3 regions of the Paenibacillus sp. J23TS9 genome follow, and region 3 is predicted to be linked to each of the others. Evidence: riboswitches for the same ligand, from Rfam matches in the RefSeq annotation. Region 3 holds a riboswitch; each other region holds the start of a gene.
The links. Region 3 has a riboswitch for cyclic di-AMP ahead of KJS65_RS14355 (alpha/beta fold hydrolase). Riboswitches for the same ligand answer to the same signal wherever they lie in the genome.
Positions count from the first base shown of each region.

Region 1: another riboswitch for cyclic di-AMP. It lies ahead of KJS65_RS05375 (3D domain-containing protein); the one in region 3 lies ahead of KJS65_RS14355 (alpha/beta fold hydrolase).
Region 2: another riboswitch for cyclic di-AMP. It lies ahead of KJS65_RS24900 (TrkH family potassium uptake protein); the one in region 3 lies ahead of KJS65_RS14355 (alpha/beta fold hydrolase).

Region 1 is NZ_BOSG01000001.1:1,100,653-1,103,931, forward strand. It holds gene KJS65_RS05360 (transporter substrate-binding domain-containing protein) at 1-104, shown strand, start outside; gene KJS65_RS05365 (amino acid ABC transporter permease) at 190-849, shown strand; gene KJS65_RS05370 (amino acid ABC transporter ATP-binding protein) at 836-1,558, shown strand; cyclic di-AMP (ydaO/yuaA leader) riboswitch at 1,846-2,001, shown strand; gene KJS65_RS05375 (3D domain-containing protein) at 2,009-2,671, shown strand; gene KJS65_RS05380 (polysaccharide deacetylase family protein) at 2,771-3,279, opposite strand, start outside.
Region 2 is NZ_BOSG01000005.1:203,257-206,535, reverse strand. It holds gene KJS65_RS24905 (potassium channel family protein) at 1-221, opposite strand, end outside; gene KJS65_RS24900 (TrkH family potassium uptake protein) at 273-1,616, opposite strand; cyclic di-AMP (ydaO/yuaA leader) riboswitch at 1,680-1,818, opposite strand; gene KJS65_RS24895 (CPBP family intramembrane glutamic endopeptidase) at 2,081-3,279, shown strand, end outside.
Region 3 is NZ_BOSG01000001.1:3,058,815-3,062,093, reverse strand. It holds gene KJS65_RS14360 (DMT family transporter) at 1-350, shown strand, start outside; cyclic di-AMP (ydaO/yuaA leader) riboswitch at 747-945, shown strand; cyclic di-AMP (ydaO/yuaA leader) riboswitch at 1,019-1,183, shown strand; gene KJS65_RS14355 (alpha/beta fold hydrolase) at 1,338-2,159, shown strand; gene KJS65_RS14350 (AcpB/EbpR/MafR family transcriptional regulator) at 2,181-3,279, shown strand, end outside.

The DNA.
Region 1 (3,279 bases), 2.0 Mb from region 3:
CGGAGCTGGTTGATCATATCAACAAAACGTTGGACCGCTTGAAATCAGAGAAAAAAATAGAACAATTTGTATCTGAAGCCAGTGATCTTGCTGCTCAAAAATAAGTAATGTTGCGATTACAGAAAAAATAGCGGATGAGCGTTCGCTATTTTTTTGATTGCAACACTAGAAGGAGGATGTAACTATTTCATGAATATATTTGAAACGTTCTGGGAATACCGGTCTTACTTTGGCCATGGCATCCAGTATACATTGCTGCTTGCAGCGATCGGGGTCGTTTGCGGGTTTATCCTTGGCTTGCTTGTTTCCATGCTGCGGATGTCCCGATTCTGGCTGCCGCGGTTTCTGGGTACGGTATGGGTAGAATTCCTTAGAGGTACCCCTATGCTGGTGCAGCTCTTTATCATCCATTACGGTCTCGTATCGTTCGGGATCAAATTAACAGCTATTGAATCCGGCGCCATTACTCTCTCGATTAACAGCTCCGCTTATCTGGCTGAAACATTCCGTGCCGGCATTCAGGGTGTGGACAGGGGACAGGCTGAGGCAGCGCGTTCTTTGGGAATGAGCAAAGGAATGACGATGAGATATATTGTTCTTCCGCAGGCGGTGAAAAGCGTGTTGCCGGCTATCGGGAATGAATTTATTACGATTATAAAAGAATCTTCGATCGTATCTTTTATCGGCGTCACTGATCTGATGTACCAGGCACAGGCCGTTACCACCATTACCTATGAATCACTCAAGCCGCTTCTGATTATCGCAGCTATTTATTTCGTGATGACCTTTACATTGTCCAAGCTGCTTGGTTTGTTCGAAAGGAGGTTAAGTACGGATGATCACCGTTAAGGATCTGCACAAGTCGTTTGGAAAGCTTAATATCCTAAAAGGCGTGAATATTGAGATCGCCAAAGGGGAAGTTGTTGTTGTCATCGGTCCCAGCGGATCGGGAAAAAGTACATTCCTGAGATGCCTCAACATGCTTGAAACTCCGACAAGCGGAGAGATTGCGTTTGAAGGTGATTCCATTACGGATAAAAAGCATAATATCAACCTGACACGCGAAAAAATGGGGATGGTATTTCAGCAATTCAATTTGTTTCCGCATAAGACGGTTCTTCAAAATATTATGCTTGCCCCTGTAAAGGTGAAGAAAATGCCGCAGCCGGAAGCTGAGAAAATCGCTCTCGATCTCCTGCAGACGGTCGGACTTGCGGATAAGAAGGATGCGTACCCGTCGCAGCTGTCCGGGGGACAGAAACAGCGTATCGCCATTGCCCGCGCGCTGGCCATGCAGCCGCATGTCATGCTGTTTGACGAGCCTACATCTGCGCTCGACCCTGAGATGGTGGGTGAGGTGCTGGAGGTCATGAAGAAGCTCGCAGAAGGCGGCATGACTATGGTGATCGTAACCCATGAGATGGGTTTTGCCAGAGAGGTCGGTGACCGTATTGTATTCATGGATGACGGTCAGATCATGGAAGAAGGTACTCCATCTGAGGTATTTGGTAATCCGAAAAATAGCCGTACCAAAGATTTTCTTAGCAAAGTACTCTGATGACTTATGACTCGAATGCTTCATATAAAAAGCTCCGCTGCAGGATTACATCTGAGCGGAGCTTTTTTTAATGGAAAGATATAGAAAGAAATATAATGAAGATTTCAATTTAAGTTTACATAATATTGATGATGTTAACTAAATGAAAAAAATGTAATCATTTATTTTGATGAGATCTTGTTTTTTCTAGAGGTTTTAATAACAATCTTCGGCTGATAGAGGAAGTTAGACCTTGAATAGTTGCAGTATGGTAACATTTTCAAGCGCACAGGTTACAAAATTGTGATATATTGAGTAAGCCAAAACTTTGGAATGCAAAGTGCGGGGGAAAATTTTTACCGTGAAAGACTATTGTCACTCGGGGTGAATCGTTATTGTAACGTAGGGTTGTCTCCTCAATCCGAACCCGACAGCTAACCTCGCAGGCATCGATGATTTTAAGGAGGAACTATGAAGAAGAGATTTAAGAAAGTTAAAATTTTTGCAGCAGCATTGGGCATTACCTTGACTGTACAAGCCGTACCTATTCACGCGGACTCTGTACATGTAACCAAAGAAGGCGACACTTACTACACGCTATCGAAACAATTAGGCGTGAATATGAATCAGCTGATGAATGCAAATCCTAACGTACAAGCGACGAACATCTATGAAGGCATTAAGCTGAATATTCCGGGTGACAACACAATGAAGGCATATGCGGATGCGGATTCTGCATCAACGATCACAACCGCGTCTCTGAATGTGAATTCGGATCAAAAAGTCGTAGAAGCATGGGGAAAAACCTTTACTTATAATAAAACGCTTAACGTGAAAGCAACGGCATATTCTGCAGCTGCAAGCGAGAATGGAAAATGGGGTGCGGTTGATTACTTCGGTAATCCGCTTGAACTCGGTACAATCGCAGTAGACCCATCCATTATCCCGCTTGGCACAAAGGTGCTTGTCACAGGACATAACTTCGAAGGTCTTCCTAAAAAAGCTTTTGTAGCTACGGCCAGAGATACTGGCAGTGCCATTAAAGGGAACCGTATTGATATCTTTGTTCCGGGCAGCCCGCAATCCGTCAGCGAATTTGGTTTCCAGGACGTTCAACTATACTTCATTAAATAGTAGTATCGTTTTTTACTGACATAATGATATATACCCTATTTCGCTTTTACGCAAACAAGCAGCTCTTACCATTTGCAAAAATGGAGAGCTGCTTGTTTTTTATTTGTCCTTTTGAACTTTTAGCAGTTTGGGTAAAGTCACAAAAGTATATCCTTTTTTCTTTAGTTCGCGGATGATTTCCGGTAAGGCTCCGATCGTTCCGGATAAGTCCGAAGAGCTGCCCCCTCCGGCATGCTGAAGAATGATGGAGCCCTGCCCGGCTGTGGTCATTACGTTTCTTTTCACAGCCTCTTTGCTGATGCCTTTCCAGTCCAAGGAATCGACATTCCAGTTGACGATTTTATATCCCTCGCGTTTGGCCCAGCGCAGCTGGTTCTCCGTAATATCACCATAGGGAGGACGGATCAATTTAGGTTTATAGCCGGTAATGCCATACAGGATTTTCTCTGTCCGGATGATTTGATCCATATATTCGGCCATCGTCAGCTTATGGAACTGTGGATGGTTATAGGAATGATTCCCGATGACATGTCCTTCCCGTACAATTCTGGCTACCAGGTCAGGATGCTTTCTGGCCCGGCTGCCTACAACGAAGAACGTGGCCTTTA
Region 2 (3,279 bases), on a different contig from region 3:
GCTACAACCCCGCAGTCAAAATTCCGGATGCCCAGTGATTTCAATACTTCCTCATCCGTGGCATCGGCTACGACCGCATGCGTCAGGTACTCGCTCATATTGCTGACTACTTCTTCATTCTTGTCAATTCCAAGCACCTCATACCCCAGATCGATAAGCTCCAATGCAAGACTCGAGCCAAAACGCCCCAGACCGATGACGACAAACTGCTGTGTTTTCATTTCTCTACTGATACTCCTTATATAATCAAATTTCTATTTTCTCTAACACATCTAACCGATAATAATTTTCCCTTCGGGATGACGATATAACTCTTTGCCCTTTTTAGGACCCAGTGCATACGCGAGTGTAAGTGGTCCCAGTCGTCCGGCAAACATCGTGAGACAGATCAGGATCTTGCCAACCAGCGTTAAGTGGGGAGTGAGCCCCAAGGATAGTCCAACCGTGCCGAACGCCGAGGTCGTTTCATACAGAATGGTCAAAAAGTTACTGTCCTCCGTCGTAGAGAGCACCATGGACACCCCTACCACCAGGAATAGAGCCAGGAAGGTAATCGTCAATGCTTTGAAAATACGCTCCTGTGCCAAGCGGTAACGGAACAGCACGATATCATCACGGCCACGGATCATCGCAATGACCGCTCCAACCAGAATGGTGAAGGTCGTGGTCTTGATCCCCCCTCCGGTAGATCCCGGCGAAGCACCGATAAACATCAATATAACCATGAAGAATTGGGAAGCTTGACGCATACTCGCCAAATCCAGTGTGTTTGCGCCTGCTGTACGCGGGGTGACCGACTGGAAGAAAGATGCGAGAATTTTGCCGCCCCAGTTCAGAGATCCAAGCGTTCTGGGATTCGTGAATTCGAAAACAAAAATTACCACTGCTCCGGCCAATATCAATGCTCCTGTCATCGACAGCACGACTTTTGTATGCAGTGAGAGCTTGCGTTTATTGTGATACTCTACCAGGTCAGACAAAACGATGAAGCCGATCCCCCCTGATACAATCAAGAACATCACAACAATATTCACGAGTGGATCATATACATAACCCGTGAGGCTGTTAAAGTGTCCAAACAGATCAAAACCCGCATTGTTGAACATCGATACACCGTGAAAAATCCCGAAGTATATTGCCCTGCCAAGCGGCATATCAAATGACCAGCGGATGGCAAACAAAATCGCTCCGCAGCCTTCAATGGCGAGTGAAAAAATCAGAACCTTACGAATCAGGCGCACGATGCCTTCCATTGTATTCTGGTTCATCGCTTCCTGCAGTATTAAGCGGTCACGCAGTGAAATCTTGCGCTTCAGCGCCAGGGAGAATAACGTTGCCATCGTCATGATGCCGAGTCCGCCCACCTGAATGAGCAGCATGATCACAACTTGTCCGAAGGTGCTGAAGAAAGTACCTGTATCTTTGACAACCAATCCCGTAACACATGTTGCCGATGTCGCAGTGAATAAAGCGTCAATAAAACGAAGCGGCTTGCCCGTTGTATTCGAAATCGGCAAGGTGAGAAGTATGGCCCCGATCAGAATAATACCAGCGAACCCCAGAACCAGAATTTGCGGGGGCGCCAATCGAAACCATTTGAATTTAGCTGTCAACATAGTCACCTCTTTAAAAAAGTCAAAAGAAAAAAAGCATCGGAAATCCAATGCCTTTCGGTTTGGGCTCCTGCTGCATAACGCCTACGAGGTTAGCTGACGGATTCGGGCATGCACAGGTTGCCCTATTCGCTGCATTACAACGAAATTCACCCCTAAATAATGGTTCCCCCGTTTTCGAACGGAAATTCGGCGTATATATTATTCAATTGCATCAAAATTATAATCCTTATTGTTTTACATCACAAAGCCATTATTTGAATGAAAACCCCGAAATACAGCCAGATTACATCACAATTCTCATATAAGTCTGCCATTTTCTCGGGTTTACAAAACTTTTCCTTGATTTTCATCGTTTTTTCATGCTTCAAACGGGAGAAAACTGGCTTTAAGTGGACATCGTATGCTATGTTTACGTTTATACTATGTATATAACCACAATATAACCATGTTAAAGGGGGCATTTCATGAATCCCGTCGGACAACCACTTCAGCTCAAAGTCAATTATAAACGGCTGGGAGTGTTCGCGGTCATCGGTCTTGTTCTATTTGTCCTGTTCCAAGTCCTGCCTTCCACAGCATCAGATACGCTCGAGCAGCAGGACACCAAGGTCATCAGCAAGGAGCAGGCGCAAAGCGCCGCCGTGGCATTCGCGCAAAATACGCTTCACCTTCAGATCGACATGAGTAAGGAAGCGCTCGTTACCTATCAGTCCAGTTCCGAGTTATTCGGATATTTATCCAAGGAGAAGCTTCTGGATAAATACAATAAAACATACGAAAAGAACTATCCTTATGATGTCTTCCGCGTCCGTTTGACCGAGCAGGGAGACAATGGCTATACCAGTGTCGACATACATATGAATTCAGGCAAAGTCATTGCGTTTTCCGTGACACCGCAATATTCGAAATATGCGGTTGCGATGGCGGAGACCAATAAGAAAATGCGTGATAGTAAACTGAGGATTGTTGAAGGCAATATGACTCTTCAGGATAAAGAGCAGCTTGCAGAGCCTTGGCTTCAGAAGCTGGGATATGATACCGGAAAACTGGAGGTTTCCACTGGCGGCAGCGATGCAGGACTCCTCTATACGGATCCAAGCAAGTCGATCGGGAGCTCGAATCTCCAGTTGAAGTTTGCTTTTGAAGACGGAGCAATTCATTCCTTCCAGCCGGCTTTCTCCATCCCTGAAACGCATACAGCCTATGTGGAAAAGGAAACGTCAAAGGCGAAGTGGCTCACCATGCTGGGATACGGGCTCCTCACGTTCGTACTTGGCGTGCTTGCCATTGTTTACAGTGCTTTGTCCCGGCATCATACCTCTTTCAAGAGGGGGATATTCCTGAGTGCCTTTTATTTTGCAGTTGCCACATTCAGCAGCTACAACATGCTGCCGGCGTTTGAAGCAGAAGGGCTTTCCGGTTTTGCACTTACCGTCGGCATGATTGTTCAAACGGTCTTCAACCTCGTCATGTCCGCTCTTCTGTACTTCTCCCTGGTCGGAGGAGACGGGCTTTGGCGCAAAGCAGGCATCAATGCCTGGGCCCGGGTTAAAGAGCCTGGTTACGGGCCTTATGTGCTTCACAGCATGTTTACCGGTTATCTCTGGGCGTTCATACTGATGGGCGTGCAATCCGTTATCTACATTGTGCTCGACAAAACGAT
Region 3 (3,279 bases):
AGGTATTCATCGGAGGCATTCTTTTATTGATCCCAACTCTTTTCCTAGAGTCTGGTAAGCCTATCAACCTGGATATCCATCTTGTAGAATACCTTCTTTGGTCTGTCTTCGGTCTCTCAATTATTAGTATGAGCATCTGGTATTATTTGTTAAAGCAGGATGCCGTCAAAGCAAATAACTGGCTGCTTTTAAATCCTGTCGCAGGCTATATCCTTGCTGCCATTGTACTAGGTGAACCCATTACATGGTATGGTGTCATCGCCACCGTAATTGTGCTTTTGGGATTATATCTGTCGGGGAATTTTCAAATTAAAGAATCGGCTATGGTTCAGCAAAAAAAAGTAGTTTGACTTTAGGGTGAAAACCGAATATTGTCTCCTTCCTGCCCCCAAAAGTTGATCGTTTAATGTGCCTAAAGATTTAGCACTTTATTATAAGTAAGATTACGATACAAGTAGTAAAAAACATGAAAACCGCCACTGAAAACACTTCAGAAGGCGGTTTTTTTATAGGTTTTCTAGAAATACTGCCAGTGGATTTTGCCATAATGCTGTGATTTGGATACACAAGGAACATAAACAAAAGAGAAATAGAGATAAAGGAAGCAATTGAATGACAAAACCGGATAAGTGATGGGTATTCAATCAAAGGTATCAAAATAGCCCCGAATTCTGTATTACCCATGCTTTACAGTTCGCCTGCTCAGGCGTATATTCAGTTCATTATTAACAATTTTAAAGGTACGTCTTTGAATTACGCTGAGTTTTCATTGTGAAAAGCGGGGGAACCACAACAGCATTGAGCGATTATCCTGTCAGAGTACGGGATGATGTCACTGCAAGGGGTGAATCGGATCAGGTTTGTCAATGACATGACTGGTTCCGTAGGGCAACTCTCACTGCCCGAATCCGTCAGCTAACCTCGTAAGCGTTGCTATGAGAGAGGAGTGAAACTGTGAATTTTTAGACTTAAAGCACAGGGTAACCGCTCTGTGTTTTTCTGTGCGCAAATTGAATCGATGTCTATTTCGCTGAATTTCCGCTGGATAGCGGAAAGCGGGGGAACCGGCCGTGATGATGTTATGAACATTGTCACATGGGGTGAATCTCATGCATTTGAGTAGGGCTACTCTTTTAAGTCCGAATCCGTCAGCTAACCTCGCAAGCGTTTAAAGAGAGGCAACCTGTATATATGCATTTTTGAACAAGGCTTTTTTAGTCTTGCCCAAAGAAGCATTGAAGAGAGGTCCTCTTTTCGATGCTTCTTTTTTTGTTGTTTTTTTATCTGTCTGAAGGAAGGCATTATGTACATCATGCTAGGTAGAGAGGAGAAGGAAGTTGCCCAACATCCAAGTGAACGGAACAACATTATATTATGAGACACATGGCAGCGGCGTGCCTATCGTCTTTATTCACGGACATCTTTCGACTCACCATATGTTTGAGCCGCAGGTCGAATATTTCAGCAAAAGGGCTAAAGTCATTGTGCTGGATTTAAGAGGCTACGGGAATTCAGGGAAATTAAATGTGGAAGTTGAGGACATTATAGATACCCAGTGTAAAGATTTATCTGAACTGCTCGAAAAGCTTAATATCCCTAAGATTACCTTGGTAGGCTGCTCGAGCGGCAGTCTGCTTGTGCAAAAATTTGCAGCGTCCCACCCGGATAGAGTTAACGCGCTTGTTCTGGTGGACAGCTATTTTTATGGCCCTTATGGTCCTTTTGGGACAAAAAACGGTATTTGGAAAATTATCGAAGCATGCAGCTGGTTGTCTTATTATCTTCCTGCCGAATTTTTCCTCCGTTCGCTGCGGGTGACGTATAATCGTTGGGTACCTGCGTACAGCATATTAAGGGATGAACTGTTCCACAAGCGGCCGACGGAATCGATCAAACAGCGGATGGCATTGCTGAAAATCGACATCGATTCGAATTCATCCCGGTTGAGGATGCCTATTTTATGCGTGGCTGGCAGACAGAGCGAATGGTTTGTCAAGCAGATGAACAAGGCGGCGGAGAGATTCGCCTGTGCGCAGAAGGCTGTCATAGAGGATGCCATTTATCCGAGCCATCTGTGCCAGCCTCAGCAATTCAACCGTGTTTTGCTTGACTTTTTGATCGACCAGCGCATTTTCAGGATGGAAAAGCAGTTGGTCTGAATTTGGGATGCAGGTGATGGAATGAATAAGGAATACAGACAATTAAAGTCGCTGCTGGGCATGCTGGATCGGGAAGAACGCTGGTTTACGCTTGCGGAGATTGAAAGGGAGCTGGGTGTATCCGGCAAATCCATCAAGAAAATCGTGGAGGAGGCCGCTCCGCTGCTCCCCGAATCCATGCATGTGGAGGTGTCGAGAGGGAGAGGGATCAGTTTTCACCGCGACAGGCATGGTGCGACCGTCCGCGAAGTCCTGGCGGCTCTTTTCAGGGAAACTTCCTATTTCCGCCTGATGCAGCTTGTTCTTGCGCATAACGGGAAGAGATCCGCCGAAGAAATGGCCGAAGCTCTTTTTATGAGCTTCTCGTCCTTTAAAAAGTGGATCATACATCTCAATCGGGATGAACTTCGCCCTTTTCATCTGCGAATGACGTATTCCTCACCCACCCTCAAAGGAAGCGAGATTCATGTCCGGTATTTTTTATGGAAGTTATTTACCGAGGCGTACCCAACGGAGGGCTGGCCATTTCCCGGTATGGACGAACGGCAGTTGGACGGTTGGGTGACGGAGATCGAGCAGGAGAGCGGGATGATCTATTTTTTGAATTCCAAGCGCAATTTATCTTTTTTGCTGGCCATTGTACTGGAAAGGGTTCGGGGCGGGCATGGCGTCTCATTGAACGGCGGAAGCTACGCATGGGAGCATAATGTATTTTACGGGCCGATCAATCGCCTCGCCGAAAAGCTGATGCGGCGTTACCAAGTTGAGCTAACCTGCGATGAGATTTATTTTCTGCAGTCGATGTTCAGCCTCAGCCAGTATCATGAACGGGACGGGATTCAACTAAAAGACGGTGAGAAGCGTACAACGGAAGAGGGAAGCCGCATGGCCCAGCAGCTTATTCCGTTGTTGTCCAAGGCGTTTCCCACATTAAATGCAGGTCCGCGTTTTCGGGCAGAAATCCATGAATTTATTGACAAGCTGCGGATTGATCATGCCATTCCCGAATTAATGGCCGTCTCCCACAGCCATCTGACCGATTATATCCTGAAGGAAGAACAGCCCATTTTTAAAACCGTTTCGGATTGCATGCACAGCTGGCAGAAGCTGTTCCCCGCCA